Regions from separate parts of the Exiguobacterium sp. Helios genome, predicted to be linked through region 2. Evidence: riboswitches for the same ligand, from Rfam matches in the RefSeq annotation. Region 2 holds a riboswitch; the other holds the start of a gene.
What was found. Region 2 has a riboswitch for S-adenosylmethionine ahead of HNY42_RS14450 (methionine ABC transporter ATP-binding protein). Riboswitches for the same ligand answer to the same signal wherever they lie in the genome.
Positions count from the first base shown of each region.

Region 1: it holds a riboswitch for S-adenosylmethionine, as region 2 does, so the genes downstream of both, msrA (peptide-methionine (S)-S-oxide reductase MsrA) here and HNY42_RS14450 (methionine ABC transporter ATP-binding protein) in region 2, are expected to answer to the same signal.

Region 1 is NZ_CP053557.1:661,940-678,070, reverse strand. Features, by position in the region: gene HNY42_RS03575 (EAL domain-containing protein) at 1-957, shown strand, start outside; gene HNY42_RS03570 (iron-containing alcohol dehydrogenase family protein) at 1,012-2,037, opposite strand; gene HNY42_RS03565 (aldo/keto reductase) at 2,176-3,000, shown strand; gene HNY42_RS03560 (general stress protein) at 3,074-3,829, opposite strand; gene HNY42_RS03555 (DMT family transporter) at 3,953-4,270, opposite strand; gene HNY42_RS03550 (DMT family transporter) at 4,267-4,596, opposite strand; gene HNY42_RS03545 (GNAT family N-acetyltransferase) at 4,860-5,411, shown strand; gene HNY42_RS03540 (SH3 domain-containing C40 family peptidase) at 5,591-8,143, shown strand; gene HNY42_RS03535 (putative quinol monooxygenase) at 8,198-8,491, opposite strand; gene HNY42_RS03530 (M20 metallopeptidase family protein) at 8,569-9,741, shown strand; SAM riboswitch class I at 9,813-9,916, shown strand; gene msrA (peptide-methionine (S)-S-oxide reductase MsrA) at 10,021-10,551, shown strand; gene HNY42_RS03520 (DMT family transporter) at 10,651-11,130, opposite strand; gene HNY42_RS03515 (DMT family transporter) at 11,147-11,575, opposite strand; gene HNY42_RS03510 (NAD(P)H-dependent flavin oxidoreductase) at 11,703-12,638, opposite strand; gene HNY42_RS03505 (gamma carbonic anhydrase family protein) at 12,721-13,239, shown strand; gene paaX (phenylacetic acid degradation operon negative regulatory protein PaaX) at 13,291-14,175, opposite strand; gene HNY42_RS03495 (enoyl-CoA hydratase-related protein) at 14,252-15,022, opposite strand; gene HNY42_RS03490 (acetyl-CoA C-acyltransferase) at 15,019-16,131, opposite strand, start outside.
Region 2 is NZ_CP053557.1:2,777,966-2,794,096, forward strand. Features, by position in the region: gene HNY42_RS14405 (putative bifunctional diguanylate cyclase/phosphodiesterase) at 1-880, opposite strand, end outside; gene HNY42_RS14410 (anti-sigma factor) at 1,077-1,835, opposite strand; gene HNY42_RS14415 (RNA polymerase sigma factor) at 1,835-2,380, opposite strand; gene HNY42_RS14420 (metal-sensitive transcriptional regulator) at 2,609-2,872, shown strand; gene HNY42_RS14425 (YceI family protein) at 3,022-3,546, shown strand; gene HNY42_RS14430 (SMP-30/gluconolactonase/LRE family protein) at 3,583-4,386, shown strand; gene HNY42_RS14435 (MBL fold metallo-hydrolase) at 4,489-5,217, shown strand; gene HNY42_RS14440 (alpha-glucosidase) at 5,319-6,929, opposite strand; gene HNY42_RS14445 (aminotransferase class I/II-fold pyridoxal phosphate-dependent enzyme) at 7,093-8,280, shown strand; SAM riboswitch class I at 8,343-8,446, shown strand; gene HNY42_RS14450 (methionine ABC transporter ATP-binding protein) at 8,530-9,543, shown strand; gene HNY42_RS14455 (methionine ABC transporter permease) at 9,533-10,198, shown strand; gene HNY42_RS14460 (MetQ/NlpA family ABC transporter substrate-binding protein) at 10,233-11,048, shown strand; gene HNY42_RS14465 (hypothetical protein) at 11,176-11,316, opposite strand; gene HNY42_RS14470 (CAP domain-containing protein) at 11,456-12,334, opposite strand; gene HNY42_RS14475 (hypothetical protein) at 12,690-13,046, shown strand; gene HNY42_RS14480 (chitobiase/beta-hexosaminidase C-terminal domain-containing protein) at 13,070-15,817, opposite strand.

The DNA.
Region 1 (16,131 bases), 930 kb from region 2:
CATCCTTGCGCCGAATGTACAACAACAATCCGTTTTATCGAGGCCGGTTCTTTACATATTCAATCGCCTGCGCCAGAAGTATTTTCTTACAGTTCATTTGAGCAGTTGGAACAAATCCTTAGCTCTACGTTACAGATTGGGGATTTTCCGGTTTCCTGCCGGGCGAACGGATCACGTCTCGTGACACCTGTACTTGCAGCTTCTGTTTTGCTCGAACAGTTGAAGAGCCGACAAGCCATTGATTTCATTCAAAACGGCATCATGACGAGTCATCTGCAACCAATCTTCAACATTCAAGACAACTCACTTTTTGCGAATGAAGCGTTGCTTCGGGCCGCTGACCAAACGATTCCGATGTCCCCGGGTCTGCTCTTTTCGACCGCTTCCAAAATGGGGCTTCATTCCCGACTCGATCAACGGGCGCGTGAAGAAGCGATTCGGGCAACACATCTGGTCGGTGGAACGCAAAAAACCTTTATTAACTTCCTCCCTTCGACCATCTACAATCCGGAGTACTGCCTGCGTCATACGTTCGAAATCGTCGAACGGTATAACGTGGATCCAAGCCGGCTCGTGTTCGAAGTCGTCGAGACGGAAAAAATCGAAGACGTCAATCACTTGAAACATGTCTTCGAACAATATAAAAAACAAGGCATCCAAGTAGCACTCGATGATGTCGGTGCCGGCTTCTCGACGCTTGATATGTTGTCGTTACTCCAACCGGATTATGTCAAAATTGATCGTGCCTTCATCTCAAACTGTGACACTGTAACAGAAAATGAAGCCTTTTTACGAAAAGCGCGTCATTTAACAAAAGAGATGGGGATTCAGATTCTTGCGGAAGGCATCGAACGTCAGGAAGAACTCGATCTCTGCCGCGAACTTGGATTTGATCTCGGACAAGGTTATCTGCTCGGCCGTCCCGCACCGTACTCAGAACTGGCAAAAGCACAGTAATCGTAAAGCCCCTCTCCTCCGCTTCGAGGAGAGGGGCTTTATCTTATATTTCCATCAAGATATGAGTACTGCTTCCCGGTCATTTTTCATTAAGGCCGAAAGAACGGTCGCCTTCGACCAATCCGTCGCAATCAGTTGACAGAGCGGTTCCTGACCAATTCGTTGCGCCAAGTCGGCTCGCTCCGCTTCCGTCAATCCTAGATTTGTACTCGTCGTCGGTTGTTTGTTTTCAATCAAATACTCTCGCAACTCTGTATAGGACACTGTTTCACCTAACAATAACTCCTGAATCAACAAGCCGTAACCGACTTTACTTCCGTGTAAAATCCGGTTCGTCGACGGGAACGGAGATAACGCATTATGAACACCGTGACCAATCGCCCCACGTGTTGCTTCGTCACCGAATCCACCGACACTTCCGGCAAGCGGAATGACCGTCTCCACCAGATGTTGAATCGGGGACGAATACTCCTGAAATTGTTTTGGACTGATCGGTGTCTGCAAAATTAATCGTTTACAGTGTTCTGCCATCCGTAAGGCCGATTCGACGACAGGATGGTCAGAAGTCGATCCGCTCAGCGCCCGGGCTTCGTACCATTTCGCTAATGTATCGACCAGTCCGGCAACAAAATAATCATATGGACTGGCTGCTAAAATCCGATGGTCGAGCAATAATGCTTCAATGACGACAGGAATCGTGTCAAAACGAAGGTACCGACCCCGTTCATCATACATGACACTAAGGGGTGTCCACGGGGCACAGTTCGAGACGATCGTCGGAATGACAATCAACGGGCAATTTCGTTTGACGGCCACTTGTTTGGCCGTATCAATGACGGACCCGCCGCCAAGAGCGATGATCATTTCGTACGCGGCACATTGTTCTGTAAGCTCTATTACCTGCTGATCTGTACAATGTCCGGAAAACAGCAGCTTCGGCAATTCCGGCAAATACTGTTCGGACGATTTTAATGCCTGTTCACCGTGAATCAGCACCGCTTTTCTCCCCCGTAACAGTTCTGAAAGCCGATCGACGGCTTGTTCTTCGTGTATGTATTGTAAAACGGCTTGACGAATCATCCTGATCCCTCCCATTATTTGTTAACGCTCAGTATACGGATTTCCTTGTGCCAATTCAACCCTTCCTTTGATTCGATTTTCGAAAGTGAAAAGCGTAAACTGGGTAAGACAGGATTATTATCTTAAGGGGGAATTCAAATGGAATTCGTTACGTTGAACAATGGGGTGGTCATGCCGCAACTCGGATACGGTGTGTTTAAAGTCCCGGAACAGGAAGTGTATGAAGCGGTGCGGGAAGCTTTACGGGTCGGCTACCGTTCCATTGATACGGCAATGATTTATGAAAACGAGGCCGGTGTCGGTCGCGCCTTAAAGGATTCGGGGATTCCACGGGAAGATATCTTTTTGACGACAAAGGTTTGGAATAAGGATCAAGGTTATGAACGGACACTGGCCGCGTTTGAAACCAGTCTCCAAAAGCTCGGGGTTGATTACGTTGATTTATACTTAATTCATTGGCCGATGCCGGACGAGGATTTGTATATGGATACGTGGCGTGCTTTAGAACAGCTGTATCGAGATGGCAAAACAAAAGCGATCGGAGTATCGAATTTCCACATTCCGCATTTAACACGGGTATTGGAAGAAGGAACCGTCGTCCCTGCCGTCAATCAAATCGAACTGCATCCGTTCTTAAGTCAGGAAGCGATTCGCGCATTTTGCCAAAAGAACGGGATTGTCGTCGAAGCCTGGAGCCCGTTGATGAAGGGACGCGATGCCTTAACAGACCCGGTCATCACAGACATCGCGGCACGTCACGGTAAGACACCTGCTCAAGTCGTTCTCCGTTGGCATCTTCAGCATGACATCATCGCGATCCCGAAATCCGTCACACCAAGCCGGATTCAGGAAAACTTGGACATCTTTGATTTTGTGTTATCACCGGATGACATGCGACAAATCGATCAGCTCAATCGGAATGAGCGGACCGGCTCGAATCCGGACGACATGCATAAAAAATAAGACGAGGCTTACATCAACGTAAACATCGCCCCATACAAAAAGGCTGACATGAGCGTCAGCCTTTTTGTATGCATTAACGGTCCAAATCATTTCCGTGATCTTGTTTTGCTAAATCATCGGAATGATCCGCCGAACGGTTCGGACGGTGGATGTCGTCTTTTTTCCCGTCCTGCTGTTCTTCGTGACGTACTTTTTGTTCTTCCCACTCCGGACGCTTAAAATCATCGTCCCGGCGCATCGCGATATCCGGTTTACGATCTTCTTTTAACTTGGCATGATGAATGGCTTCTTCGTCTTGCGGCATCTTATCCGTACCCGCACGGTGCAAATCAATCTCCGCGTGTTCTTCTTTTGAGTCTTTATCGACATCAAGCGGATTTCCCGATCCGAGTTGGGCATTTGAATTGGCATCGTCCGATGTATGCGTTTCTTCGTAACTGCCGTAACGTACTTTGACGTCAGGATGTGTATTGTCCGTGTTTAAGTGGGGATCGAACTGAATGTCCTGAACTTCCAGTAACAGAACGAATCCACCGCCTTCGACTTCCGTCTTATGGACCTCGACTTGATCCGCCGGTAAATCGAGTGAACCAAACAGATCATTTACTTCCTGATCACGTCCCTGATTCCCGCGAATCCGGTCAATCCACGACGGTTTCGTCGTCGCGATTTCCGCGTCCATCTGACTGCGGACCAGTTGAAGATTCGATTTTTCTTTAACGATGATATAAAAATCTTCTTCGCGATGACCTTGCTGATGCAACTCATCCATTTTTGAAATCAGTTCTTCTTCTTTATAAAACGTTCCGATATACTGTTTCGTTTTCATACCAATCCATCCCCTTATGCACGAATTTAATGACGTACTTGTCTTATAAGGAGTATTTCCTTTTTTCAGCTAAAATATGCCACCCAGTCGGCTCAAACAGGAAAAGTAATCTAAATGATATGTTTATTCTCCGACCAGCTTCAAACCGATCGTCGCACTGAGAATTAAACCGATACAAACAATCCGTTTCCAATCCTTCGCTTCGTTGTAAAAAATCATGCTGAGAATCGTACCGCCTGCTGCTCCAATTCCGGTCCACACCGCATAGGCCGTCCCCATCGGCAGCTCATTCATCGCCAAAGTGAGGAATAAAAAACTGAGACCAAAACCAGCGAACATCAACAACAGATTTTTGGTGTTTTTTTGCTGATTAAACGTATTGATCAGGACGACACCTAACATTTCAAATAGTCCTGCCAGAATCAAATAGAACCAACTCATTGTTGTTCCCCCTCCCCACTGACTAATTTCAAACCAATCACACCCACTAACAGGACTGCAATCAACATCAACTTGATGATGGATGCCGACTGACCGAATAAGACGATATCCGTTACGACCGTACCCGCTGTTCCGAGTCCGACGAACACCGCATAGACCGTTCCGACCGGCAGATGATTACTGACCTTGATTAACACCGTGAAGCTGACGATGATGCTGACAATCGTCGCTCCCCACTCGAGTGGGGTCGCTGCGTGTTTTAATCCGATGACCCAACCGACTTCAAAAAAGGATGCCAGGATGATGCTTAACCAATATTTTGCCATGTTGTTTCCTCCTCTGTTTCGAATCAAACAAAAAAGCCCGGGAGCAAGCGCCTAAACGCTTTACTCCCGGGCTTTTATCCCTCCGTTGCATAAGGTTCCCCTTATGTTCCTCCCTTGGTCCAGCCGAACGGAACCCTAGAGGATTACTATTCTGTTCATTCGATATCCCGACTTTAGCACGCCCGATTTTGCCTGTCAAACAGGAAAATCCGGCTGAACAGCCAATATCTTATAAAGAGTCAACTATAGAGGAGGAGTCCATCATGCGCTACAAAATCAATGAGCAACTACGGATCCGTCGTTTTACTCCAGAAGATTTAGAAGCTGTCCATGCCTATGCCTCAAAACCCATCGTCAGTCAGTATCAATCGTGGGGACCCAACTCCGAAAGTGACAGCAAACAATTTATTCATGACGCACTTGAAAGCGAACTTGAGAATCCGCGCCGCCGGTATGTCTTCGCCGTCACCTTCCCGGATGATCGTGTGATTGGAGCCGGTGAACTGGTGATCACCGATACCGAACACAAAACGGCGGAGATCGGTTACATTCTGTCGCCGGATGAATGGGGAAACGGCTATGCGACATCCGTTGCCGCATTTTTACTCGAATTCGGATTCGAGAAACTGGAGTTACACCGGATTACAGCAACATGTGATCCGCGAAACGTCGCTTCAGAACGTGTCCTCCAGAAAGTCGGGATGACGAAAGAAGGTCAACTCCGCGAAACGGTTTATCTCGAAGACCATTGGCGCGATTCCCTCATTTACGGCATGCTCGATTGGGAGTGGCAGGTCGACCATGAAGACGATTAAAAATAAACCAGACCGGTGCCTCTTATCCAGGAGGGACCGGTTTTTCATTTCCTTGTATAGCATTTGGTTGATGATTGACTTTTTTTGATATCTTTTTACACCTTTAAAAATGAACATGGTAAACTTAGTTTTAACTGGAGTAAAAATTAATTTTCTAGAGAAATGGAGTTTTACATACGATGCCTCTTTCAAAAAAATGGTTCACGACACTTGCTGCTTCCGTCATGCTGTTCAGTTCATTCCCGATCAGTGCCTTGGCAGAAGGAGACATTTCGCAAACGGTCGTCGACGAGAAAACGGAACTTGCAACCGGTAAACTGTTTACCCAAACCGATACCCCGGTCTTCGAAACACCGGAAAGTACAGAAGCAGTCGCTACCCTTTCTGCCACAACTGAAGTCGAGACGTTCGGGACAGAAGGTCTGTTTACACGCATCCTGCTCGATGGCGTCTATCGTTTCGTGAAGACAGATCAATTAGCGGATACACCTACATATCCAAGAATCGATAGCCGGTATACGAATAAGGTCACAGTTCTTTATACAGCAGCAGATTCTTCAACGGCGACAGCACAAACATTTGATCAAAATAAGCAGCTTGATACATACGGTCAGGTCGGTCTCTTCAGCCGGATTAAACAGGATACCGGCTATCTGTTCGTCCTGACAGCGGATTTAAGTACAACCCCTGTGTACTCGATGACCGGTGAACGGTTCGTTCAAGAAAAAACGTCGGTTTATCCAACAGCCGATGCAGTTGGAACACCGCTCACCACGTTGAAACAAAACGATTCCATCAAGACGTTCGGGACGTCAGGGACTTTTACCCGGATCGAGTGGAACGGTACATATGCTTTTGTCTTAACGGCTCACCTCGGAACGAAACCGGTCGTCTCGTATGAAGCAACCGGCAAAAAGTACAGTCAACAACTTGCCAACGTCTACCCAACCGCTACGGCGACCGGGAAACTGCTTGGGACATTGGCACAAAATCAATTAGTCGACATCTACGGTGTATCCGGTGCTTATACACGAGTCCGCTTAAACGGTGTCTATGGATTTGTCCTGACAGCTCAGTTAGGAGATTTGGAGTTTTTTGCACAAACAGCCCGTTTGTATGTCCAGTCTCCTACTCCAATCCGCCAAGCACCCAACGCATCGAGTCCCGTCTTAAAAGAACACCAGACGAATACCCTGCTGACGGTCTACGGGACGAGCGGTGCGTACAGCCGGATCTTATTCCGCGGACAATATGCGTACGTTTTGACAAATACGCTCGCTCCATTAAAAGTCTATGCCAAAACAAATCGTTTATACGTTCAGACACCGACAGCAATCCGTTCTGCTCCCAATGTATCCAGTCCCGTCTTAAAGCAGCATCAGACGAATACCCTGCTGACGGTTTATGGAACGAGCGGTGCATACAGCCGAATTTTATTCCGCGGACAATATGCGTACGTCTTAACAAATACGCTTGCCCCAACAAAAGTCTTCGTTAAAACAGGACTTCGTTATGCGAACAAAAACACATCGATCTTTAAAGATACGACAGCCAAAAATGTTCTTCGCTCTATAAAACGGGCGGAATCCATCGATATTTACGGCACAAGTGGCGTGTATACACGCGTCAAAGTCGGATCGGTGTACGGCTACGTCAAGACAACGGATCTTGTGACGAGAAAACCGGATTTGTATGATGTCACCGGAACACGTTACGTCCTCGAAGATAAATTAGTCGTTCATCCGAAAGCCAGTCTGACAGGGAAAATCGGTACACTGAAGAAAAATACCCTGCTGTCGATTTACGGCACAAGCGGCTATTACACCCGCGTTAAGATCGGTACGACGTTTGGTTTTGTCGACTCGAGCAAACTCGGCTTAAACAAACCGGTCGCGCGTCCGAAAGTCGGAACGGTCTTTTATGTCCATTTTGATCAGACCCCACTCTTTTCAGCCGATGTCGCGTATAGCCGCCCTGCCGGTTATTTAAGCAAAGGCACGAAACTGATTGGTCTAAAGGCGATTGACGATGACTTTTGGAAGGTTCGCCTACCGAACGGAACGACCGGTTACATCATCAATCCATACATCGGGACGACGAAACCGGATATGCGTTACGCCCAACAAGCAATCAACCGTCAAAAAATCTACACAGTCAAAACAACGACGTCTTATTTTGCAACACCCGTCAGTCCGAAAAGTGCCGGATTGATTGAACAGGGAAAACGCGTCTATCCCCGGTATCGGGTCGGCAATTTTTATGTCATTCAGTCCGGCTGGTCACCTGTTTATCTGCCGGTCAGCGCTGTCACCGTCAAGACGGATGCACGGATCGCACAGAAGAATACATCGCGTGGTGAAAAGTTAATCCAAGCAGCCGCGAAACACTTGGGAACGCCGTATACGTGGGGTTCTCAAACGGCAGCCAACGGCGGTTTTGATTGTTCGGGACTGATTCACTATGCAACGAACGAAGCCGGAAAGTACGGCGGCCGGACGAACGTCAGTGGTTACTGGTACGGGGCTTTCTTTACGAACCGGCGGACGACAATCAGTAGCGGGAAACGATCGGATATCGTCTTTTTCGAAAATACGTATACGGATGGACCATCGCATATCGGCATCATGCTCGACAATGAATATTTCATTCATGCGGGTGGCTCACAGCTGCAAATCAACTCGATCTATGAACCGCGTTGGCGGGAACACTTTCTTGGCTTCAAATCGATGTAACACAAAAAGAGGCGTATGGACCCTTCCGGATCCATACGCCCTTCTTTCATTGATTTAGAATGTCATCTCGACATACTTTGTCACTTGACGATCCTCAAGATACAACTCAATTTGTTCGCGGTATGCTTTATAGTGGTCCGATGCAATATGAGCCTCAAGTGCTGCTTCGTCTTGGTAGACTTCATAGAGCATGAACTGATGTTCATTTTCAATCGATTGATGTAACGTATAACGTAGGCAGCCCGGCTCGTTTTGCGCTGCTTTGTAGACTGTACTTAGAATCGGAAAGACTTGATCAGCTAATCCTGCTTTGACTGTAAGAACGGCATTGACAATGATTTCACCCATATGTTGATTCCTCCTCTAATTGATTACTTCTATCTGTACCCGTTTTTACTCAAGACATACCGAAAAGGATGATTTCGATGCAAGAAAATTTATTCACCTACTTAACTGAGTATGAATCAGAGATGATTCGTTTACGCCGTGACTTTCACCGCCATCCGGAATTATCGTTCCAGGAAGTCCGGACGCCTGCTAAAATTTCTGCGTTTTATGATGCACTCGGTATTCCTTACCGTGCGAACGTCGGTGGCAGCGGAATCGTCGCGACACTGACCGGCACCCGTCCCGGAAAAACAATTGCGGTCCGGGCCGATTTTGATGCGTTACCGCTCCAGGAAGAAACGGAATTATCGTTCCGCTCAATCCGTCCCGGTGTCATGCATGCTTGCGGACACGACGGACACACGGCGATTGTCCTTGGACTCGCCGCTGCTTTTCAAGCCATCCGGGATGAATTAACAGGTACTGTCGTCTTTATCCACCAACACGGTGAAGAAGTATTTCCGGGTGGTGCGATTCAAATGATTGAGGACGGCTGTCTCGACGGTGTCGATGCGATTTTCGGCACACACCTCGAAAATGATCTTCCGGTCGGAACGATCGGTTATCACAGCGGGCATACATTATGTGCGATCGATGAATTTGAAATCGTTGTTCATGGTCAAGGCGGTCATGCCCAAGCGCCACACCGGACGCAGGACGCACTTGTCGCCGGTGCACAGCTTGTCTGTAATCTTCAGCACCTCGTCAGCCGGCGCGTTGATCCGTTTGAGCCGGCCATCGTTGCAATCGGTTCATTTCATGCCGGAACCGCACCGAACATCGTGACCGGCGAAGCCCGGATTGTCGGAGAAATCCGGACGTTCAACGAACAACTCCGGCATCAGTTGCGCCAACAGGTGGATCTCGTCGCACGGACGACCTGCACCGGAATCGGCGCTGATTATTCCATTGATTTCACGACAGGTTACCCGTCCCTTTGGAATCATCCGGATGAAACGAAGCTCGTCCGGGAAGCGGCCGGTTTTTTGCCGGAAGCACAGGTCCGTGAAATGAAACCGATGATGGCAGCCGATGATTTTGCCTATTACCTGGAACAGGTTCCGGGCAGTTATTTCTTTACCGGCTCCGCGAAAACAGATGGACGCACGATTTATCCGCAACACCATCCGAAGTACGAAATCGATGAGCGGGCTTTACTGATCGGGGCGAAAACGTTAGGGGCGACAGTTCTTCGTGCCCTGCAAACATAAGAATTGACTTTCCACTTTTATGAATGGTATTATCATCCCAATGATAACGAACTTACATCAACTTCATATAACACTTATCAAGAGTGGACCGAGAGATCTGGATCGATGACGTCCCAGCAACCTGCGCACAGCAAGGTGCTACGACCAGCAAAGCGAAAGCTTTGGTTGATAAAAAGCGGCGACTCCTTTTGCAACCAAGCAAAGGAGTCGTTTTCGTTTTCTCGCTGTCAGAAATGAGAGCATTACGGCTCAAGAGGCCAGGAGAAAGGGAGAGATGACATGGAAAAAGCAACATTTGCAGGAGGATGTTTCTGGTGCATGGTGACACCATTTGAGGAATTACCGGGGATTCACAGTATCGTGTCCGGTTATACAGGAGGACACGTCGACAATCCGACATATGAGCAGGTCAAAACCGGAACGACCGGACATTCCGAAGTCGTCGAGATTACATTTGACCCGGCACTGTTCTCATACGAACGGTTACTCGAACTGTATTGGCCGCAAACGGATCCGACCGATGCCGGCGGACAATTCCAGGACCGTGGTACACAGTATGCCCCGGCGATTTTTTACCATACGGAAGAACAACGCCTTGCAGCGATTGCGTCACGTGATGCGCTGGCTGCAACAAACCGTTTCAAACAACCGATCGTTACACGGATCGAACCGGCAGCTGCTTTCTATCCGGCGGAAGAATACCATCAGGACTTCCATAAAAAAAATCCGGCCCACTACAAAAAAGACCGGAAAGCCTCCGGCCGTGATGCCTTTATCGACGTCGCCTGGAAAGAAGAAGTATCCGTCTGATTTAAACGAAGCGTCTTTTAAAAGAGATCACCCTTTCACGCACTTTACTGTAAAAGTCGCGTGAAAGCCGTGATCTCTTTTGAGTGGTTGACGATGTTTTTAAGAAATCGCTTTGATTTCATCTGTTTGATTTGACTCGTCCACGACCTGATACCGTTTTAAGACGAAAATGCCGCTCAGCATGACGGCCAGGCCGATGATCTGCCCAAACGATAAATCGACTTTTGGTAAACCAAACCAGCCAAAAACGTCGACACACAACGCAAAACTGAGTTGCGAAATCAGGACGACGGAAATCGCGATGGACGGACCGAGCAGTTGAATACCCCGCATGACACAAAATACGACACCGACACCGACGAAACCGCCAAATAGATAAAGCGGTTCGACCTCCGTAAGCGCTGCGACCTCCCCGCCCCGAAAGAAAACCAAGGCAAGCAACGAACCAATCAGACCGACCAAAAAGACTAACGTCGTCGTCGCCCAGGCACCAAAGACATGACTCATCCGTGCGTTCAAAACAGTTTGTAAACTGATCATCATCCCTGCGACGATGGCACAAAACATGCCTAATCCCATTTCTATCTCCTCCTACTCAGGTAAATGAAAAGATCAGGACGCCGGTCAACATCAAACCGACTCCGATCCACTGCCCTTTGTTACTGCTTTTTTTAATGACTCCGAACCAGCCGTTCAAATCAATTACAAAGGCACACAGAATCTGTGCGACGAGCAACAGCGACATTGCCCATGTCATGCCGAGTAATTGAATTGACGTCAGTTCCGTAACGACGACTAAAACACCGAGCAATCCGCCGCTCGCATAAATAAGCGGTAACGTGCGAAAACCGCCGATTTTACGATCCCGAACAAAGCCGTAAATCAATAAACATCCGATCAGACCAACGAAATGGACGATGGTTACGGATAACCATGGACCAACCGCGTCACCGAGCCGGGCATTAAAGATGCCTTGTAAGGCAATAAACAATCCACTGAATAAGGCAAACACGATTCCTTGCATCTTCATCCTCCTTTTTCTCTAGTTACGAGTAGACCCTATTCTGTCATCTTTTTAAAGGACAAATGTCCTGAAACACAAAAAAAGCCGACCTGATCGGTCAGCTGCGCTTATATTCACGTTACTGGAGTTACTGGAGTGCCCGGTATGTCCGTTCGATTCGTCCGAAAGCATCATCCATCATCCGGTTAAAGAGTTCCGCAACGGTCGGAACATCATCAATCAAACCGGAAACGAGACCGGCATTGACGTATCCTGCTGTTTCGTCGCCTTCGAGTGCCCCTTTGATATGAAACGATTCGTTCGTCTGTTCCTGAAAGGCAGCGAGTGATGTCGGCTGCAACGCATCGACATACGGTCCGTTCAATACCCGCCGGACTTGTCCGACTTCTCGGCCGATGATTCGTGTCCCGAGATCATCCGCCTGCACGAGGTGTCTTTTATAGTGCTCATGGACACGGGATTCCTGTGTCGCAATCAACCGGGTTCCGAGCTGCACGCCTTCTGCTCCGAGCATCCAGGCTGCTGCAAGACCACGTCCGTCGCCGATGCCGCCCGCGGCAAGGACAGGAAGCGTGACATGATCCGTGATTTGCGGAATCAGGGTCATCGTCGTCAACTCGAGCGGTGAATTGATTCCCGCCGCCTCGACGCCTTCCGCTACCAGTATGTCCACTCCGGACTGCTCGGCTTTAATTGCCTGTTTGACGGAAGCAACGACACCAATCGTCCGGATTCCCGCCTCCCGTAACTTCGATAAAAAAGGAGCCGGATTACCGGCTGACAAGGACACGACCGGAATCCGTTCCTCGATTGCTAACTCAATCAACTGTTCGGTATAAGGTGAGACCCGGATGGCGATATTCAAGGCAAACGGACGCGACGTCAAGCTTCGTGTCGCGTCAATCAATTGTTTGACCTCGACAGGCGTCATCGTTCCGCATCCAATCGTTCCGAGACCTCCGGCATTCGAGACCGCCGCCGTCAGTTCGGCATGGCTGATATTCCCCATACCCCCTTGAATGATCGGCACATCAATCTGTAATGTGGTACATAGACGAGACATGGTCTCCCTCCGTTTCCGTTGTTAAGAATGGTATACTAAGTAGGACTGAATTTTAATTCATTTTTAGAAAAGAGGCGTCCTTATGAATATTCCGTACCGCGATGTTTCACCAAAGCTAGCCACACATGTGTTTGTCGCCCCCGGTGCTTTTTTGATTGGTGACGTGACCGTCGGCGAAGAATCGACGATTTGGTTCAATGCCGTCCTGCGCGGCGATGAAGGACCGATTACGATCGGCAAACGTTGCAGTATCCAGGACAATGCGACCATCCATCTCTACGAGGGTGCACCGGTCATCGTCGAAGATGAAGTGACGGTCGGTCACAATGCCATCTTGCACGGTTGTAAAATCGGTCGGCGCTCGATTGTCGGTATGGGGGCCACTGTTCTCGATCATGCTGAAATCGGTGAAGAATGTATCATCGGTGCCAACACCTTAATCCCATCCGGCAAAAAATTCCCGCCTCGTTCGCTCATCATCGGATCACCGGGCAAGGTCGTGCGGGAACTCACGGCAGCAGACCTTGAGATGATTCAGGAATCCATCGATTCGTATGTCGATAAAGGATACGCCTTCCGCAAACAGCTTGCTGAAAATTGATTGTCGGCACGAAAACGCTCATCTCGCTTCTTCGGGATGAGCGTTTTCGTTTTATCGTTCCGCGAACAACGGATGTTCCGATGCATCATAATCAGCACTTTTTTGCGTCACATCATGTGTTTCACGGAAGATCGATTCAAAAAACCGGCTCGCCGGTTCCGCGAGTAGCCGGTAGTATTGTTCAAACAGCAAAGCGGCATGATGACCGCTCCACTCATCCGGCAACAACTCTTGCGGCAGACCGGGATCGGTAAACAAAAACTTCCGGTATTCATGGACAAGTGTCGTCCGTTCGACAAAACACTGCTCCTCGTCCATCTCGCCAAGCTGAATCCGGCTTTGATGGACGATATAACGCCGGCTGTATTCCGCAATGAACCGTTCATACCGTTCTTGCAACTCATCCAGTGGGAAAGCGCGTTCGACCAGCGATTGATCCGGTTGCGGTCCATGATATTCGCCGACGAAAAAATCGACGTACTCGGTGATACCGTAGGCGTCAATCAACCGCTCCGCTTCTTTTTCGAGCGGGTTCGGTGAAATCCAGACCCCGTTCGATAAATTCCCGAAACCGCTCCAGGACAACTCTTTTCGTAATTCATCCCGAATTTGCCGTTTGTCCTCCGGAATCGTGTACATCAAGGTCCGCCATTTCCCGTCCCAGACATGAGGCGTCGATTTGTATATCCGTCGCGCGGCTTCTTCCATCCGCTCAACACCGCGCGGGGTCAACGAATAAAAACTTTTTGTCCCTTGTTTTTGTGACGTCAACCAGCCTTGTTTGACCATCCGGGAAACGGCAACCCGGACCGCCTGTTCATTATGACCGAATTCTTTCAATAGGCGGATCAGACTGCCGACCCAGATTTGATTGCCGTAATGGCGGATGTAATCTCCGTATACCGTAAAAATCATCGATTGGGTATTCGCACTCATGTCATTCACTCTCTCTTTAATATAACGTTTTTTTGTGTACCGTTAGTATACGTGTTATTTCAGAGGACGACCATCCTCATTTTCCTTGAAACTGTGGCGTCCGTTTTTCGGCGAAGGCGCGTAACGCTTCCAGCCGGTCTTCCGTCGGGATGACCGCTTCGTAAGCGGATGTTTCAATTTTCAAGCCCTCCGAGAGAGATTGATCGAGTCCTTGGTCAATCGCCTGTTTAGCCTGTCGGATGGCAACCGGTCCATTTTGTAACATCTCATCCGCAAACGAAAGACAAACTGCCATCAATTCTTCCCCTGTTGCGACGACACGCGAGACAATCCCGTACTGTTCAGCGGTCTGTGCATCAATTTTCCTGGCTGTGAAAATCAGTTCTTTCGCCCGGGTCTCTCCAATCAACCGCGGCAACCGTTGTGTCCCGCCGGCACCGGGAATGATGCCGAAACTGGTTTCTGTCAATCCGACCAATGCCCCTTCGACGATGATCCGGAAATCACAGGCGAGCATCCATTCGAAACCGCCGCCGAGTGCATGACCGTTGACCGCAGCAATCGTCGGTTGCGGCAGATGGGCGATATCTGTGAAGACGTCACGAATGGCTTCGACGTTTCGCCGGACTTCCGTTTCGTTTAACGTCACCCGTTCCTTCAAGTCAGCACCGGCGCTGAACGCCTTCCCTGTTCCGGTAAAGATGACAACCCGGATGGTCGGATCGTGACGAACGGTCGTGACCAGCTGTTGCAGCTCAACCAGCGTCGGATAATCAAAGCAGTTCATCCGTTCCGGCCGGTCAATCCGAATGATGACGACGTAGTCGCGTCGTTCCAAATGAATCATGTGAGTCCCTCCCGTTCCACGACGAGGGCAATGCCTTGTCCGACCCCGACACACATCGTCGCCAGACCATATGTCTGATTCGTGCGGCACATCTCGTGGATTAACGTCGTTAAAATCCGTGCTCCGCTTGCACCGAGCGGATGACCAAAGGCAATGGCTCCTCCGTTGACGTTGACTTTTTCCGGCGGTAATCCGAGTTCTTGCATACAGGCGACGCTTTGTGCGGCAAACGCTTCGTTGAGTTCAATCAAATCCAGCTGGTTGACCGTCAATCCTGCCCGGTTCAGCGCTTTGCGCGTCGCATCAACCGGTCCGATTCCCATGACAGCCGGTTCGACGCCGGCAACGGCACTGGCCCGGTAATAGGCGAGCGGTGTCAATCCGAGACGTTCCGCTGTTTCTTCACTCATCAATAACAAGGCAGCTGCCCCGTCGTTGATACCGGAAGCATTCCCTGCCGTGACGGTGCCGTTCGGAAACAGGCTTTTAAGCGTGCCCAGTTTTTCGCGACTCGTGTCAGGACGTGGATGTTCATCCGTCTTCACTTCGACGATCTGTCCTTTGCGTGTCGTATACTGCACCGGAACAAGTTCTGTTTGAAAACGATGTGTCTCCATCGCCTGTTTCGCCCGTTGCTGACTTAAAAAGGCAAAATCATCTTGCGCTTCCCGTGAAATCCCATACCGGGTTGCGACGTGTTCCGCCGTCTCCGGCATCGAGTCTGTTCCGTACATATCTCGCAGTTTTTCATTGACGAACCGCCACCCGATCGTCGTATCGTAGATCGCCGGATTCCCGCGGGCGAAACCGGTTTCCGGCTTGCCCATGACGAGCGGAGCCCGGGTCATGCTTTCCGTTCCGCCGGCAATATAAATCTCCCCTTCGTTCATCGCAATCGCCCGGGCTGCGGCGATGACAGCATCGAGTCCGGAACCGCACAACCGGTTAACGGTTGTTCCGGCAACTTCGACCGGCAGACCGGCAAGCAGGCCAGACATGCGGGCGACATTCCGGTTGTCTTCCCCTGCCTGATTGGCATTTCCAAAAATCACTTCTTCGATTAAATGCGGATCCAACTCCGGATTTCGATCAACGAGCGCTTTGATGAC
Region 2 (16,131 bases):
ATTTGTACCCGTCCAGATCGAGCAACGCCATCGTCATCCGCTTTTTCGTCCGGCTGTATTGTCCGTCGACTTTTGACATATGATGATCCAGCCAACGGCGATTGTGCAATCCGGTCAAATGATCCGTATACGCCATCATCTGTAAGGCCCGCCGTTCCAGGTGAATATAGAGTCCGACGATCAACAGAACGATTAAAAAGACCGGAACTGCCACGTCGCTTAAGATATTTGATGTGACGGGGCTGGCTGAGACGTCCACTCCCGAAGCACCGGGAACACAAAACGTCGTCCCGAGCATTCCGACATAGTGCATCGTTGAAATACCAAACCCCATTAAGATGGCAACGGGAATCAAAATTCGTTTTTTATCGACATGCCGTGTCATATACAGCAACAGGAGGGCGACATAAGCGACCGTGATGGCAATCACAATCGATAACGTGAATAACGCCGCATCATAGCGGACATCCCCATCGAACTGCATCGCAACCATACCAAGATAATGCATCATGGCGATTCCCATCCCCATTAACGTTCCGGCAATGATGACTTTTTTCCGTGTCAGCTCCGAATAATATAAGAGATAAAAGGCAATCCAGGCAGCCGTCACGGCGGGGACGATTGACAGGAACATCAGCACCCAGTCGTATTTGACCGGTACCGCCAACTCAAATGCCCCCATGCCAACGAAGTGCATACCCCAAATGGATAATCCCATCGTCAAGGAAGAGACGAACAATGCTCTTTTCTTTAAAGATACGGCTTTTGCCAACCGGCGATTTAATTCAAGTGAGGCATAGGATCCGACAATGGCCACGATGACCGATAGGATGACCAGTGTCTCTTCGTAATGTTTCGTTAAGGTGATCCATTCATTCATGATAAGTGCCTCTCTTTTTTGACTGACATTCCTATTAGTATCGTCTGCTTACCGGTATTTTTTCAGTCTTCTGAAGAAATTTCATTAGAATGCGTGTGCTTTTTTCTAAAAGAGGCGGATATACTCGAAAAACGAACAAAAAAAGGGATGCTGTTGATATCGCATCCCCTTACTGTTATCTCTCATTCACTGATTGTTATAACGCGACGGAAGCCACGACTTCGCCGGTCGGTTTTTCTAAATCCGGTTCAGGTTCGACTGTGATGGCGACCGCATCAATTGTTCCGTCTCCTTTGATCGGGAAGACAGCTGCCGCTTCCCCGTCCTGTTCGATGACCCCGTTCGCACGAGGCGTATCACCTTGAATCGTCCAAAGTTGATACAACTCACCCTTCTTCAGCGGCGGTAAATCTTTCAGTTGGACAAGCATGAATTCCTGATCATCTTTTGTAAAAATCATGCTTGACCCCTTAATTGAGGCCGTACTTTCAAAGTTGCCCATTCCTTTGACTTCGTCCATCGCAAACTCTTCCGCCGGAGAAGACTCGTCTTGCGACAAGAAGTAGGCGTTGGCACCAAGTGACAGGATCAAGGCGGCTGCGATACTCATCAACCATCCGAGCGGCACAGACCGTTTTTTCTCTTTCTTCGATCGTACTGCGTCGAGGTCAGACAAGTGCGTCTCCTCTACAGCCGGTTTTTCAACTGCTGCTTGCACCGGTTTTTGTCCTTGTTTCGTCGATCCAAGGACTTCACCGAGAATTCTTGACTTCATGCCGGTTGGTATCGGTCGTTCCGGAAGTGATTCCGCGATGGGCAGCATCAAGTCTTGCATCTCTTGGAGCGCCTGTTTGCAGTCATCACAAGTCGCCAAGTGTGCCTCGAACGCGTCGCGATCGGCAGCTGATAATGTTCCGTTGAAGTAATCGATTAAATCATGACAACGTTCTTCCATCAACGTTCCCTCCCGTCTAGTAATTTCCGGAGTGCCTGGATAGCACTCCTTATTCTGGTTTTCACCGTTCCAAGCGGTAAATTTAGCTGCTCTGAAATTTGTTGTTGTGTCAGTCCTTTAAAATAAACGAGTTCAATTAACTCTTGTTGATCAGGTTTCAGTTCATTGACGGCATCGCGGACTTCCGTCGCCGTTTCCCGCTGCATGACCGTCCGTTCGACCGGTTCATCATATCCGCCGTCCCGCTCCTCGACTTCAATCGTCGGTTGGCGTTTCTCGCGTCTCAGACAGTCGAGCGCTGCATTGCGGGTAATCGTTAATATCCAAGAGGAGAACTTTCCTTTATCGGTATTAAAATCGACCCGTCCGTTCCAAATCTTCATCCAGACTTCCTGGATGACTTCTTCTGATAAACGATCATTGTTCGTAAAGCGATGAGCGAATGAGAACAATAGCCTTTCATACTTGTCATACAGTACTTCGAGAGCTTGTTCATCTCCACTGCGCATCTGATGATAAAGCGATTCATCGGATTGAGTATGCATCCTTCTCCTCCTTGGTGATCAGTCAGCCTTATCATATAGTATACGCAAGCTGACGCAAAATCGTTTTAGTTTTTTCACTTTATTTCATTTTTTTGTCCACCACATCCATATTCCCTATTCCACTGAAAAATATAGCTTAAAAAGCGGTTAGATTGACAGCAATACCACGATGGGCATAGCATAAAGATATCGAACAGGCGGATTGCATCTTAGAATGGAGGAAAATGAATGGATTACGATCGTAAAATGAAGAACCGGGTCAGCCGGATCGAAGGACAACTTCGCGGTATCTTGCGGATGATGGAAGAAGGACAGGATTGCCGTGATGTTATCACCCAACTGTCGGCTGCCCGCTCCGCCATCGACCGGACGATTGGTGTCGTCGTCAGCTCCAATCTGATCGAGTGTGTCAAAGAAGCCGAACAATCCGGCGAAGGACAGACCGAAGAATTGGTCAAAGAAGCCGTTAACTTACTGGTGAAAAGCCGCTAATCGATTCCTTGGAATCGTTGATAGTCTTGCTCTGCTTGGATGCGGTGCAAGACTTATTTTTGTTTCTCACCGTATGTTTTGGAATCGAGATAAAAAGGAACAATAAAAAGCATGACTAAAAGTGAATTGAACATGAGGAGGAACCGAACATGGCTACGTATCAACTCGATCAGGACCACAGCTCCATTACATTCTCAGTCAAACACATGATGATTTCAAAAGTTAAAGGAGAATTCCGTGACTTTACCTTTGAGGTCAGCGGTGAAGCACATGATTTGGAGAACGCCTCTGCTGTCGTAACGATTCCGGTCGCTTCGATTGACACACGCAGTACGGATCGCGATACCCATTTGAAATCAGCTGATTTCTTTGATGTCGAACAGTATCCGAACATTACTTACCGTGTGACTTCGTTTAAAAAACACTCCGGTGACGAATATGAAGTAACCGGTGACTTGACGATTAAGGATGTCACGCGGACAGAAACGTTTAAGGTCGAGTATGAAGGTAGCGGTGTTGACCCTTGGGGTAATACGCGCTCCGGTTTTGAAGTTGATGGGAAAATCAAACGGGAAGACTACAATCTCACCTGGAACGTCGCGCTCGAAGCCGGAGGTGTTCTGGTCGGCAGTGATGTGAAGTTCCAATTGCACCTCGAGTTCATTCACGGATAATTAATAGAGATCATAGGAAATGTAGGGGGAAATCAGATGACAGTTTCACTTTTTATTGATGTTGCATGTAAGACCGGGGAATCACCGGTGTACGACGCTAAAACCAAACGATTTTATTTCGTCGATATTCCGGGCAAGCTTCTTTTTTCATATGATTTAACAACAGAGGCTTTAAAACCTTATCAGTTACCAAGCCCCATCACATCGATTGCTTTGACGGATGCGCCGGACTTTCTGCGCGTCACGTCAGCACACGGTTTTGGAACGTTTGATTTAAAAGAAGGACATCTCTCACTGGAAAACCAGTTGACGCTCCCTGACTCCGACCGGATGAACGACGGGAAGCTTGATCCGTCGGGTCAGTATGTGGCCGGAAGCATCAATGAAGAGGACGGCGAGACCGCTTCCCTCTATCGTCTGCGTCATGACGGTTCCGTCGACGTTCTCCTTGAGAACTTGACGAACTCGAACGGACTTGTCTGGTCCGAGGACGGTAAGACACTTTATCACATCGATACGCCAACGAAAAAAGTCTATGCCTTCGACTATGCTGCGGATCAACCTTTGACGAACCGTCGGGTGGCCATCGACTTAGAGGACGAAGACGGTTTCCCGGATGGTATGACCAAAGACACGGAAGGTCATGTCTTCATCGCCCATTATGCCGGATCATGCTTAACACGCTGGAATCTTGAAACCGGTGAAAAACTCGCCCAGATTGATTTCCCGGTTTCGAACCCGACTTGTCCGATTCTGTACGAAGACCGTCTACTGGTCACGACAGCAGCAGACGGGGACGATTCCGAACATGCCGGAGCCGTTTTCGAAGTGACGTATTAACACATTTGCTCCCTCACGAGAGGGAGTTTTTTTGTAGACGTCTGTACTAAAACAGGCGATACTAAAACAGAAGTGTATATTATGACGAGGGAGTGTAATCGGATGCATATTTCGACGATCGAACGACTTCATCAACTGCAAACAACGCCGTCCTTCTTCCCGGTCAACTGTTACTTATTTGAAGAAGCGGACAGCCTCACCCTGATTGATACGGGGATTTCACTGAATGCCAAAGCGATTTATTCCGTCATCAAGTCGTTTGACAAACCGTTACAGTCCATCATCCTGACTCATGCGCATGCCGATCACGTCGGATCCCTTGATTTTTTAGCAAGTGCTTTCCCGCTTGCCGAAGTCTCGATCAGTTACCGGGATGCGGCTCTCCTCAGCGGGGATGAGTCGTTGCGCGAAGGCGAGACGACACCGCTGAAAGGCGGCATTCCAAAAAACATCAAAACCCGTCCGGACCGGTTGCTCGAAAGCGGTCAACAGATCGGCAGTTTAAGTGTCATTGCTTCTCCGGGACACACACCGGGTTCCATCTCCCTGTGGCATGAAGGCAGTCGGACGTTGATTGCCGGTGACGCTTTCCAAACTCAGGGTGGTCTGGCGGTTTCGGGGGACACGCGTTGGCAGTTCCCCTTCCCGTCACTTGCGACCTGGGATAAGGAAGTCGCCCTCCAATCGGCACATCAGTTGACGGAATTGACACCGGACGTCCTGGCAGTCGGTCACGGACCGCTCGTCGTCGCACCAAGCTTCGATATGCGCCAGGCAGTCGACCGGTTCGAACAGCTCTTATCCTCGAAAAAGCGCAACGGCTATACGTAAAAAAATCAGCTGGTTCAAAAAAATCCGGACATTTCCTGCTCCTCATTTAGAAATGAAGAGTAGAAGATGTCCGGATTTTTTCTGTTGACCGTCGCCGCCAGTTAAGGCATCTCATATTGGTACAATCGGGCTTCGTACGGTGCCAATCGATTGATGTCCGCGGTCTCATAATTCGTCAGAATCAACTGTTCTTCCGGTAAACCAAACGTCGTCGTCACCGGTTCATCATGGACGTTCAAGACGATCCGCCAAACCACTCCGCCCAGGACCCGTTCATAGACATACAGGTACGGATCCTGAATCGCCAAATCACGATAACCTCCGTAAACCATGACCGGATGAGTCTTCCGTAAATCAATCAGTTGCCGGTAAAACACCAGCACGGAATGCGGATCCTGTTCCGCTGTTTCGACGTTGATGTCACGGTAGTTCGGATTGACCGTCATCCATGGCGTCGCTGCGGTGAATCCGGCTGCTTTGCCGGTATTCCACTGCATCGGTGTCCGTGAATTATCTCGCGCCCGCAACTGCATCGAGGACAGGACGGTTCCGGGTGATTCGCCGGCGGCAATCCGTTCGGCGTATTGATTCCGAAATGCGACGTCCTGATAAGACTCGGGATCAGAAAAACGAATGCCGGTCATGCCGATTTCTTCACCCTGATAAATGTACGGGATGCCCGGTAACGTGTGGAGCATCAAGCCCAGTAGCTTGGCACTTTCGACACGATACCGTTCGCTTCCGAACCGGGTCACCTGACGGGTGTGGTCATGGTTATTCAAAAACTGTGACGCGACTCCGCTCGGATAAAGCGCTTCGTACCAGCGCTTCTGGATTTGTTTGAAGCGCGGTAAATCCATCGTCTCCATGTCATCCGCGACTTCGAAGTGAAACAGCGTCCGCAACTCATTCCGTTCCTCACCGACATACAGTAACCCGTCTTCCGGGCCGACGAACGGAATCTCACCGACGGTAAAGAGATCGGTTCCCGCCAGTACTTCCTGGTGCATCTCCTGCAAGAATTCATGAATGCCCGGCTGGTTCCCTAAGTAGGATAAATTCAGAGGATCTGCGACATCATCATACGTCGCCCGTTTCTTGATCAGGTTGATGACATCCATCCTGAAGCCGTCGATTCCTTTATCGGCCCACCACCGCATCATCGTATATACGGCCTGCCGGACAGCAGGATGTTCCCAGTTCAAGTCCGGTTGCTCCGATGCAAAGGAATGGAAGTAATACTGCTGGCGTGTCTCATCCCACGTCCAAGGGCTCGGCGCAAAATACGACCGCCAATTGTTCGGCGGTGTTCCTTTGACCCCGTCCCGCCAAATGTACCAATCGGCTTTCTCGTTTGTCCGACTGCTGCGGGATTCTTTAAACCACGTGTGTTGATCACTCGTATGATTGACGACCAAATCAAGAATCAGTTTCAGTCCCCGTTCATGGGCGGACGCAATCAGTTCTTCCAGATCCGACATCGTTCCCGCCTTCGGCATAATCGAGTAATAATCCGAAATGTCGTATCCGTTATCGACATCCGGTGATGTATAACAGGGATTTAACCAGATGACATCGACACCAAGGGAAGCGATGTAATCGAGTTTTTCAATTACTCCGCGTAAATCGCCCATCCCGTCTCCGTTCGAATCTTTAAAACTGCGCCAATACACTTGATAGACAACGGCTTCTTTCCACCAGGCCCGATTCATCCCATCATCTCCTTTGTGATTCAATCGTATTCTAGTTCAGTGTATCAAAAACACGAAAGCCATCGGTTCTTTTTCCCAATTATCAGCAATTATTAAAAAACTCTTTTCTTTTTTCTGAAAATTCGTTATCCTTGACGACAATACCCAACAAGGAGGAAGACAGATGAAACATTTCGCCCCATCGATTGCGATTGATCGGTTACCCGCTCCGGTCTTCGCCGAGCTCGCCCAGCGGATCGGTGCCGTCAAGGCTGCTGGTCATGACGTCATCACGCTTGGTCAGGGAACACCGGATCAGACGACACCCGTACATATTCTGGATGCCTTGAAAGAAGCAATCAATGACGCTTCAAACCTCCAGTACCCGCCATTTCGCGGACACGATTTCCTCAAACAGGCTGTCGCGGATTTTTATCAGTCAGAGTTTGGCGTAAACATCGATCCGGCCTCTGAAGTCGCCATTTTGCTCGGCAGCAAAGCCGGTATCGTCGCTTTACCGCAAACGATCGTCAATCCCGGTGAAGGTGTCATTGTTCCTGATCCCGGATACCCGGATTACTTATCCGGCGCCGCCCTTGCCGGAGCTTACCCGATCACATTGCCGCTCCTTGCGGAAAATGCTTTTTTACCTGACTACACGTTACTTGATACGACAGATGTCGAACGGGCCCGGATGTTGTTCCTCAACTACCCGAGCAATCCGACCGGGGCGACGGCAACAGCGGAAGCCTTCGAGCAAACGGTTTCCTTCGCTGATGCGAACGACATTTGCGTCGTCCACGACCTCGCCTACGGCGGAATCAGCTTCGACGGTCCGACCCGCAGTTTCCTCCAGACGGAAGGCGCAAAAGACGTCGGAATCGAACTGTTTTCATTATCGAAACGTTTTAACATGTCCGGTTTCCGAATCGCCTTCGCCATCGGGAATCCGTCCGTCATCGCAAGTATCGAGACGTACCAGGAACACTTATACGTCAGTGCTTTCACACCGATTCAACAGGCAGCAACCGTCGCTCTTTCAAGCGATCAGACGTGTGTCCGCGAACTGAGCGCTCTGTATGAAGCGCGGCGTGATGCCTTGTTCGGCAAGTTACAGGAAATCAGTTGGGACGGACCGATCCCGGGCGGTTCGTTCTTCGTCTGGTTGCCGGTCCCGTCCGGCTACACGTCCCAAAGCTTTACCGATCACCTGCTCGACGAAGCGCATGTCGCCGTTACACCGGGACATTTCTTCGGCGAATACGGGGAAGGTTACGTCCGGATCAGCCTGATTGCTGACGCCGAACGACTCGTCGAAGCAGCTGAACGGATTGGTCAATTGAATCTGTTTCGCCAGACCGTTGCGGAATAATTCTGAAAAAACGTTTGACAAATGGGAATGATTTCCGTTACAGTAAGTCCCAACAGCATATCTACTTATCGAGAGCGACCGAGGGATTAGGCCCAACGACGTCCGGCAACCACCTTTAAGGAACGGTGCCACATCCTACAGAATGTTTCATTCTGAGAGATAAGTTACGAAATCTTACACTTCGTCGCTTTTTTCTGGTTGCTCTTAACTGGAAAAAGGCGATTTTTTTGTATAGGGAGGAAACGACAGATGATTGAATTTAAAGGGATCACTAAACGGTTCGTTCGTGACCGGACACCCATTTTTGCCTTACGTGACGTCAATTTAACGATTCAGCAAGGTGAAATCTTTGGCATCATCGGTGAATCCGGTGCCGGAAAAAGCACCCTGCTCCGTCTGATCAACGGACTGGAGACACCGACACAAGGAACGGTTAAAGTATCGGGCACTAATCTGTCCGGCCTCTCCAAAGGCAGCTTACGTGAACTGCGTTTGAACATCGGGATGATCTTTCAACACTTCCAATTGATTCAATCCCGGAACGTCGCCGATAATATCGCCTTCGCCTTAAAGGCTGCCGGCGTCAAACGGACTGACTTCCCGCAACGGATCAAAGAGCTCGTCTCCCTGGTCGGACTCGAAGGCTTCGAGACGAATTTCCCGAGTCAGCTCAGCGGCGGTCAAAAGCAACGGGTCGGGATTGCCCGCGCCCTTGCGAATAATCCGAGTGTCCTGTTATGTGACGAAGCGACGTCCGCTCTTGATCCGGTCACGACGCTGCAAATTCTCGAACTGCTGAAAGACTTGAATGAACGGCTTGGCCTGACGATCATTCTCATTACCCATGAAATCGATGTCGTCAAACAGATTTGTCACCGGGTTGCCGTCATGGCGCAAGGTGAAGTCGTTGAAGTCGCCCGTACATACGACCTGTTCAGTCAGCCGGCACATGATGTCACGAAACATTATGTCGATACGGCACTCCAGATCGAGTTACCGGAACGGATCTTGCGAACGACACCGGGAAAAATTATCCGCCTGCAATTCACAGGTGAAAAGACCGGTGAAAGTACGTTATCGGAAGCAATTAAACAGTTTGATATTTCCGTCAGCATCCTCCACGGTAAGGTCGACTATATCCAGAACGTCGCTTTCGGAGTGCTGATTGTCAGTTTGACCGGTCCGACCCTTCACGTGAACCGCTCCTTGACGTGGCTCGAAGAACAACTTCACACGCTTGAGGTGATCCAGGATGTGGCTTGAACGGATTGAAACCATGTTACCGGATCTTGCGAAAGCGTTAGCGGAAACGGCTTTGATGGTCGGAATCTCACTCGGCTTCGCCCTCATCATCGGGATTCCACTCGGGATCTTACTGTTCATCACGGACCGGGGACTATTTTTCCAAAACGTCGTCGTTCGCAGCATCTTGGACTTTTTCGTTAATATGGTCCGTTCGTTACCGTTCATCATCCTGCTCGTCGCGTTGATTCCGCTGACACAACTGTTACTCGATAATACAATTGGACCGACTGCTGCTTCCGTCAGCCTGAGTGTCGCCGCCATTCCGTTTCTCGCCCGACTGGTCGAGACATCGCTCCGTGAGATTCCACCGGGATTAATCGAAGCAGCAGAAGCCTGTGGTGCGACACCGTTTCGGATCATCATCAGTGCACTCTTACCGGAAGCCCTTCCCGGCATCATTCAAGCCGTCACTTTGACGACCATCAGTCTGATCGGATTTTCCGCCATGGCCGGTATCGTCGGTGGTGGCGGCGTCGGTGACCTGGCCATCCGCTTCGGCTATTACCGGTACGACAATGTCGTCATGATTGTGACGATCGTCGTCCTCGTTATCATTGTTCAAAGTATTCAAGGGCTCGGCAATGTTCTGGCCCGTCGTGCTGATAAGCGTTAACCAAAAATAGAGAATCGTAAGGGAGAGAATGAATATGAAAAAACGTTATGCCTTTTTAGCAACAGGACTACTCGGAGCCGGTATTCTTGCCGGTTGCGGCGACAGCAGCGCCAAAGAAGACAACAAATCGATCAAGATCGGGGCAACGAGCGGACCTTACAGCGACATGGTCAAAGAAGCGATCCAACCCGGGCTTGAAAAGAAAGGCTACGACGTCGAAATCGTCGAGTTCGGGGATTATATTCAACCGAACATCGCACTTGGCAGTGGCGACATCGACGCCAACTTGTTCCAACACTCGATCTACCTGAAGACATTTGCGAAGGAAAAGAACCTCGACCTTAAAGGACTGATTACTGTCCCAACGGCGCCGATGGGTTTATACAGCAAATCCTATAAATCGCTGGATGACGTCAAGACGGGAGCTGAAGTCGCGACACCAAACGATCCAACGAACCAGGCCCGGGCACTGAACCTGCTCGCTGACCAAGGTTGGATTGAACTGAAAGCCGACGTGGATCCACTGACAGTCTCCGAAAAAGATATCGTCAAAAATCCGAAGAAACTGGTCATCAAACCGCTCGAAGCTGCCCAACTGCCGCGTGCCATTGACAGTGTCGATATTTCTGCCGTTCCGGGAAACTTTGCGTTAGCCGCGAAGTTTGATTTACTGGATGCACTGGCACTCGAAAAAATGGACGAGCAGTACCGGAATCTGGTCGCTATCAAAACATCGAATGCCGATAAACAACTGGCGAAAGATTTGACGGCTGTCGTCAAATCGGATGACTTTAATAACGTTATCGAAAAATCATTCAAAGGATTCAGTAAACCGGACTGGGCAAACTAACATAACTCTTTTTGTATATCAGTTTATCTAAAAATGATATAAAACCCCTGAAATAGCTGCCTCCCTTTACAAAAAAGAGGTGGAACGGTTTCAGGGGTTTTCCATTGAATGATGACTCTTGGAGAAGTCACGTCTTCCGCTCGACTTCTACGGGAAAAGGAAGCTTCGCTTCCGTCAGGAACAGGCGAGACCCGGTCATCAAACAATGACCGCGGCTTGCGTTCCGCCCGAGAAAAGCGAGCTGAGAAGACAAGGCTTCGTCAATCAAAAGCCTTCTCTCATTTTTCAAGATAGGATTTAACTCTAGGTGGTGCGTCATCCATCTACAGATTGATTCACACAAAAGAACCCCAATTTCTCTTTCGCGAAATCGGGGTGATACGTATATTTTCGTTTTAAATGTTACTTCAGGGCGTCCGGAAATTAATCGTAAAGTACGGTGCATTGTCACGGAACGCGACACCGGTATCCGCCTGTTCGAAGGTCTTGTTCATGATGTTATCACGGTGTCCTTTGGAGTTCATCAAGCCCCAGTGCGCTGCAAAGACATTCGGATAGCCCATCGACAGATTTTCTCCGGCTGCCGAGAAGCGGATTCCGTTTTCTTTCATCCGGTCAAACGGATCACGCCCTTCCGGATCGGTATGAGAGAAGAAATTATTCTTCGCCATGTTCTCACTGTGCGCGCGCGTGATCGGTTTTAAAGTACTGTACGGCGTCAGTGCTCCGAGGTTATAATCGGCCCGGTCCCAGTTCATCAAACGCAACATCAGCTTCTCATCCGTCGTCCGCAAGGCAGTGGACGCCTTGCCGTAAAATCCACTCTTCTTCGCTTCGACCTCTTTCGGTATCGCGAGTGTCGCTTTGACTTTGTTGCCATCGTGCTGGTCAAAGAAGTAGGTCACATACCGATCCTTTTTTTCATAGACGGCGGCATGATCGAGATTCAGCAAATAGTTCGTATTGCCTTTCCGGTACGACTTGACGGCTTTCCAGCCTTTTTTCGCAAGGGTCGTTTCCGTGTCTTTATTTAAGACGGCCCCTTGCGTCGTCACACCGTTTTTCGAACGGTACTTTCCGTAATCCTTGCCGTCTTTCGTCAACGCCACGAACTCTTCCGTCGCCGTCCGTCTGACTTCCCAGTCATAACCCGGATATTCACTTGTATATCGATCAATCAGCGTTCCGCCGCTTTTCGGATAATCTGCTTCTGCTTGTTCCATCGGGGTATTTTCATAACTAAAGAAAGCGACCGCTGCTACTCCGAGTACTAACCACTTTTTCATCTGCTTGCCTCCTCGGTTCTTCTATTGACTTCATTTTAAAAGAAACCTGTCTGTTCGAACAGTCTAAGCTATCGTTTCAAGTGAAATCACACGATTCCCTGTTCCGCTTCACAGTTTTGACACATCTCAGATTTTTTGTGCAAAAGAGGTCTGACGTCTTTATTTATGGCATTCTCACACCATTATCATACATAAAATAAACTATTCTTTCCCTGTTGTTAAAATGTGTGAACATTCTTTTATTTTTATTCCCTTTAAATGTTGTTGCCGTTCCTGAAAACCCTCGCTATCATTAGAACTCGTAAGGAAAAAATAAGGAAATTCCATATAATATTCACTTCCAAAGGAGTATGCCATGATTCTACTTTATTTTATCTATGAATCGATTACGTTTTTACCGATTCAGCAGTATCTGTTTTCCGGATGGCTCATTTTAGTTTTGTTGACTGTCTCATTCAGTCTCGCTAATGCCCATGAAGAAGTCCATATCAGTCAACGGTTCGGTTTCGAACTCCTTGTCCCGGGTGTCGGTCATCTGTTACGCAAACAATTTCTTCCCGGTCTTGCCATTATCCTGTTATTGATCATCATTCATTTTACGTACATGTTCCGTGTCATCCCGTTAAACCTCGCGTTACTGCTTACCCTCACGATTAGTCTGCTGTCCTTTTTCTCTCTCTTTATCCGAATACACAAAAAAGCGGACAATTAAGTCCGCTTTTTCAATAAAGTTGCTTAGTATTTCGTTGTTTCTTTTAATTTGTACCCATTCGACAGTTCAAGCCAAATCGTTTTTCCTTTTTTCGTCTTCACCTGGATATACGGACGACCTTGGGAAACACGTAATTCGAGTAGCTCACCTTGTTGATCGGCATGTGTTTCACTTGCCTTGTCCCACTTCCCGGCAAGTTGACGCTCGATGAAGATATGCTTTCCTTTTTGGACAGCACGCCATTTTCCGATTTCTGCTTTTCCGTTGACCGCAACGGCACTTTCCATCCCTTGAATCGAGATGATGGCTGGATCGTGGTCACTCGCGCTGCCGTCCGCTTCCATATAATCCGAGTTGATGTTGACGATATCAGACGATGTATACGGCTTCAGGTTTTTCGAAATCAAGACATGGTCGAGCACCTGAGCGTTTCCGTTATAAACATAAGAGTAACGCTCCGATTTCGGGAGATCATCGACCGTATTCCAAAGGTTGTCCCCTTTTAAGATATCAAGTGTTTTCGAGAACTGGAAGTCATTCAAGTCACCGAGTACGACGACGTTTGAATCCTTAACTTCTGTTTCCAGTTCATTGACGAAGTTTTGGACGATGCCAGCGATTGCGTGACGCTGTACTTCACTCTTACGAACGACCGGCTGGTTTTTACCAAAGTCCGCTCCATCGCCGCCTTTAGAGTTAAAGTGGTTAACGATGACGTGATACGATTCGCCTTTAAAGATGAATTCGCCGACGAGCGGTTTCCGTGAGCTGTCAAAGTTTGGATCGTTCGGTTGAATGCGACCCGGGTTGTTCGTCAGCTTACCGTTTTCAACGGCAACAGCTTCTGTCGCTGTTCCTTTTTCACCTGGTGCAAGTGAAACACGAGCCGGGTTGTATAAGAAACCGACACGGATATTTCCGCCCGGTTGTCCGCCGTCTTTTTTATCTTCCGGTGCGATATCCGTATACGCATAACGGACACCTGTTTTCGCTTCGATTGCTGTAATCAATGTCTCAAATGATTTCGATGCATCGACTGTGCCGCTGTCTGTCGCCCCATCGTTATCCTGCATCTCTGTCAAACCGACGATATCCGGTGTTTTCAGGAATGTCGCGATTCCTTCCGAGACACGGTCGACTTTTCCGGCATCCGCCGTTGAAGCAAAGTTTTCCACGTTATACGAAGCAACCGTCAAACGTGAATCGCCTGTTTCAATGTTCGTCGGTTGACGATCGACTTCACTTGTAATCAGTTTCGGTAAGTCTGCTGCTTTCGCTAACACTTTATACGCTGAGTAATTATAGCTCATGACTCCTTCGATTGTTCCTTCGAAACGGTCCCCTGATTTCGCGCGGTACGAGCTGCTGCCCATCTCGACGAACAGACGCTCCGGATTGGCATTATCCGCTGTCAGAATCGGTGTGCCGCGTTTCGTGTAGACTTTATCCGCTGTTTGCGTACGGACCGGAATCGTCCGGTTGGCCTGCGGTCCCGTGACGATGGCATTTGGAAGCGCGACACGCATTCCTTCGACACTTTCGTATAAATCGATTGCATCTTCAGCCGGATCAAACTCAGCAAATGAATCGTTGTCGATGACTTTCGTCGGAATCAAGACACCGTTTTCCCCGAGAACGATACTTGCCGGCAATCCTGAGTTCAATGCACCTTTAACAAGATTAACGGTACTGATTTCCGTCACCGCGAGATCCGTATCGAACTTGTCACTGTATCCGCCAAGCAACCATTCTTTGACGTATCCTGTAGTTGAGACAGTCTGTCCGACTGCTGCACCGTGGTTTTTCGCGTAGACCAGCACTCCTTCAGACGTTTTACTGTTGTTATCCGGATTTGGATCCTGCATGTAGAAGTTGTTGGCATCGACGATATATGTGACGACACCCGTCGTCCGGACAAGTTGATCCGCGTATGGTGATGTATGCGCGACTCCTTGAATGCTGCTGATTTTCGTGATTGGAGGTGCGATGTAGTATTTGAATGTCGAAACAGCAGACGTTTTTCCGTCTTTGACGGCCACTGCCTGAATCGTCATTTCTTCATTAATTGTAATCGGACCGGAGTAGACCGGACTTTCAGCAGTCGGTGTTGATCCGTCGACGGTATAGTGGATCGTACCTTCTCCGTTTAACGTCACTTGATCGCCGCGATCGACTTCTCCGACCGGTGACGCCGTCGGTGCGACTAAAATGTCTCCGGCTTCAGCAGCGTGCGTCCCGAGATTCGTTAACGTGTCGACCGGGAAGCTTGTCCATTGTGATGGTTCGTATGTTTTCGAACCGGCTGTTACGTTTGAGTTCCGAACGAGTGTCGTATCTTTCGCGAAATCAGCACTTGAGCCGACCGGACCGATAATATCGAGGACGACATCGCCTTTTTTCAAGGCAACAGGATCATTTCCGTTAAAGTTTAGTGAACCTGTTGTTTGCTGAGCTTTTCCTTTAATGTCTGCATTCGCACTTGAATTGGCAATGACAAATGTTTTTCCCGGCTCAAGCGTTCCCGACAGTGTAATTTTTGACTCCGTCGGTCCACCATTCGTATATTGAACAAGCGTGTAATCTGAAAGATTGATGATTTGACCCGAACCATTATAAATTTCAATCGCTTTGTTGTTGCTTGACCCCTCTATGTACTCGGACAAGATGACGCCTTCGCCTTCTGCCCCGACCGTAATGCCTGCTTGTGGAAGAATTCCTGCTGTTAATGCTCCGACCAATGCCCACTTCCCAAACGTACTGACGTTCTTCATGATGTTGACCCCCTATGAATTTTCTGACACTTCTTTATATTATCAGATTAATTCATGAATAGTGTATGTTTTATGTAAAAAAAGATGTTAATATTCGTAAAAGAATAACTTGTTAACGCTTACAAAAATTAATTATTCGTCTTTCAGGATGGAATGCTCAGCTTCCGTAGTCATATTTATGAAAAAACGGCATAAAAAAAACGCCTTTTCAGCGTGTCTGTTTTTTAGGTGTCATGAGAATCGAGGATACAGGTGATCAAAACACCTGAAACGACGAAAGCCCTACCTCTCTTTCGTTGTTACGGCTCCTTGGC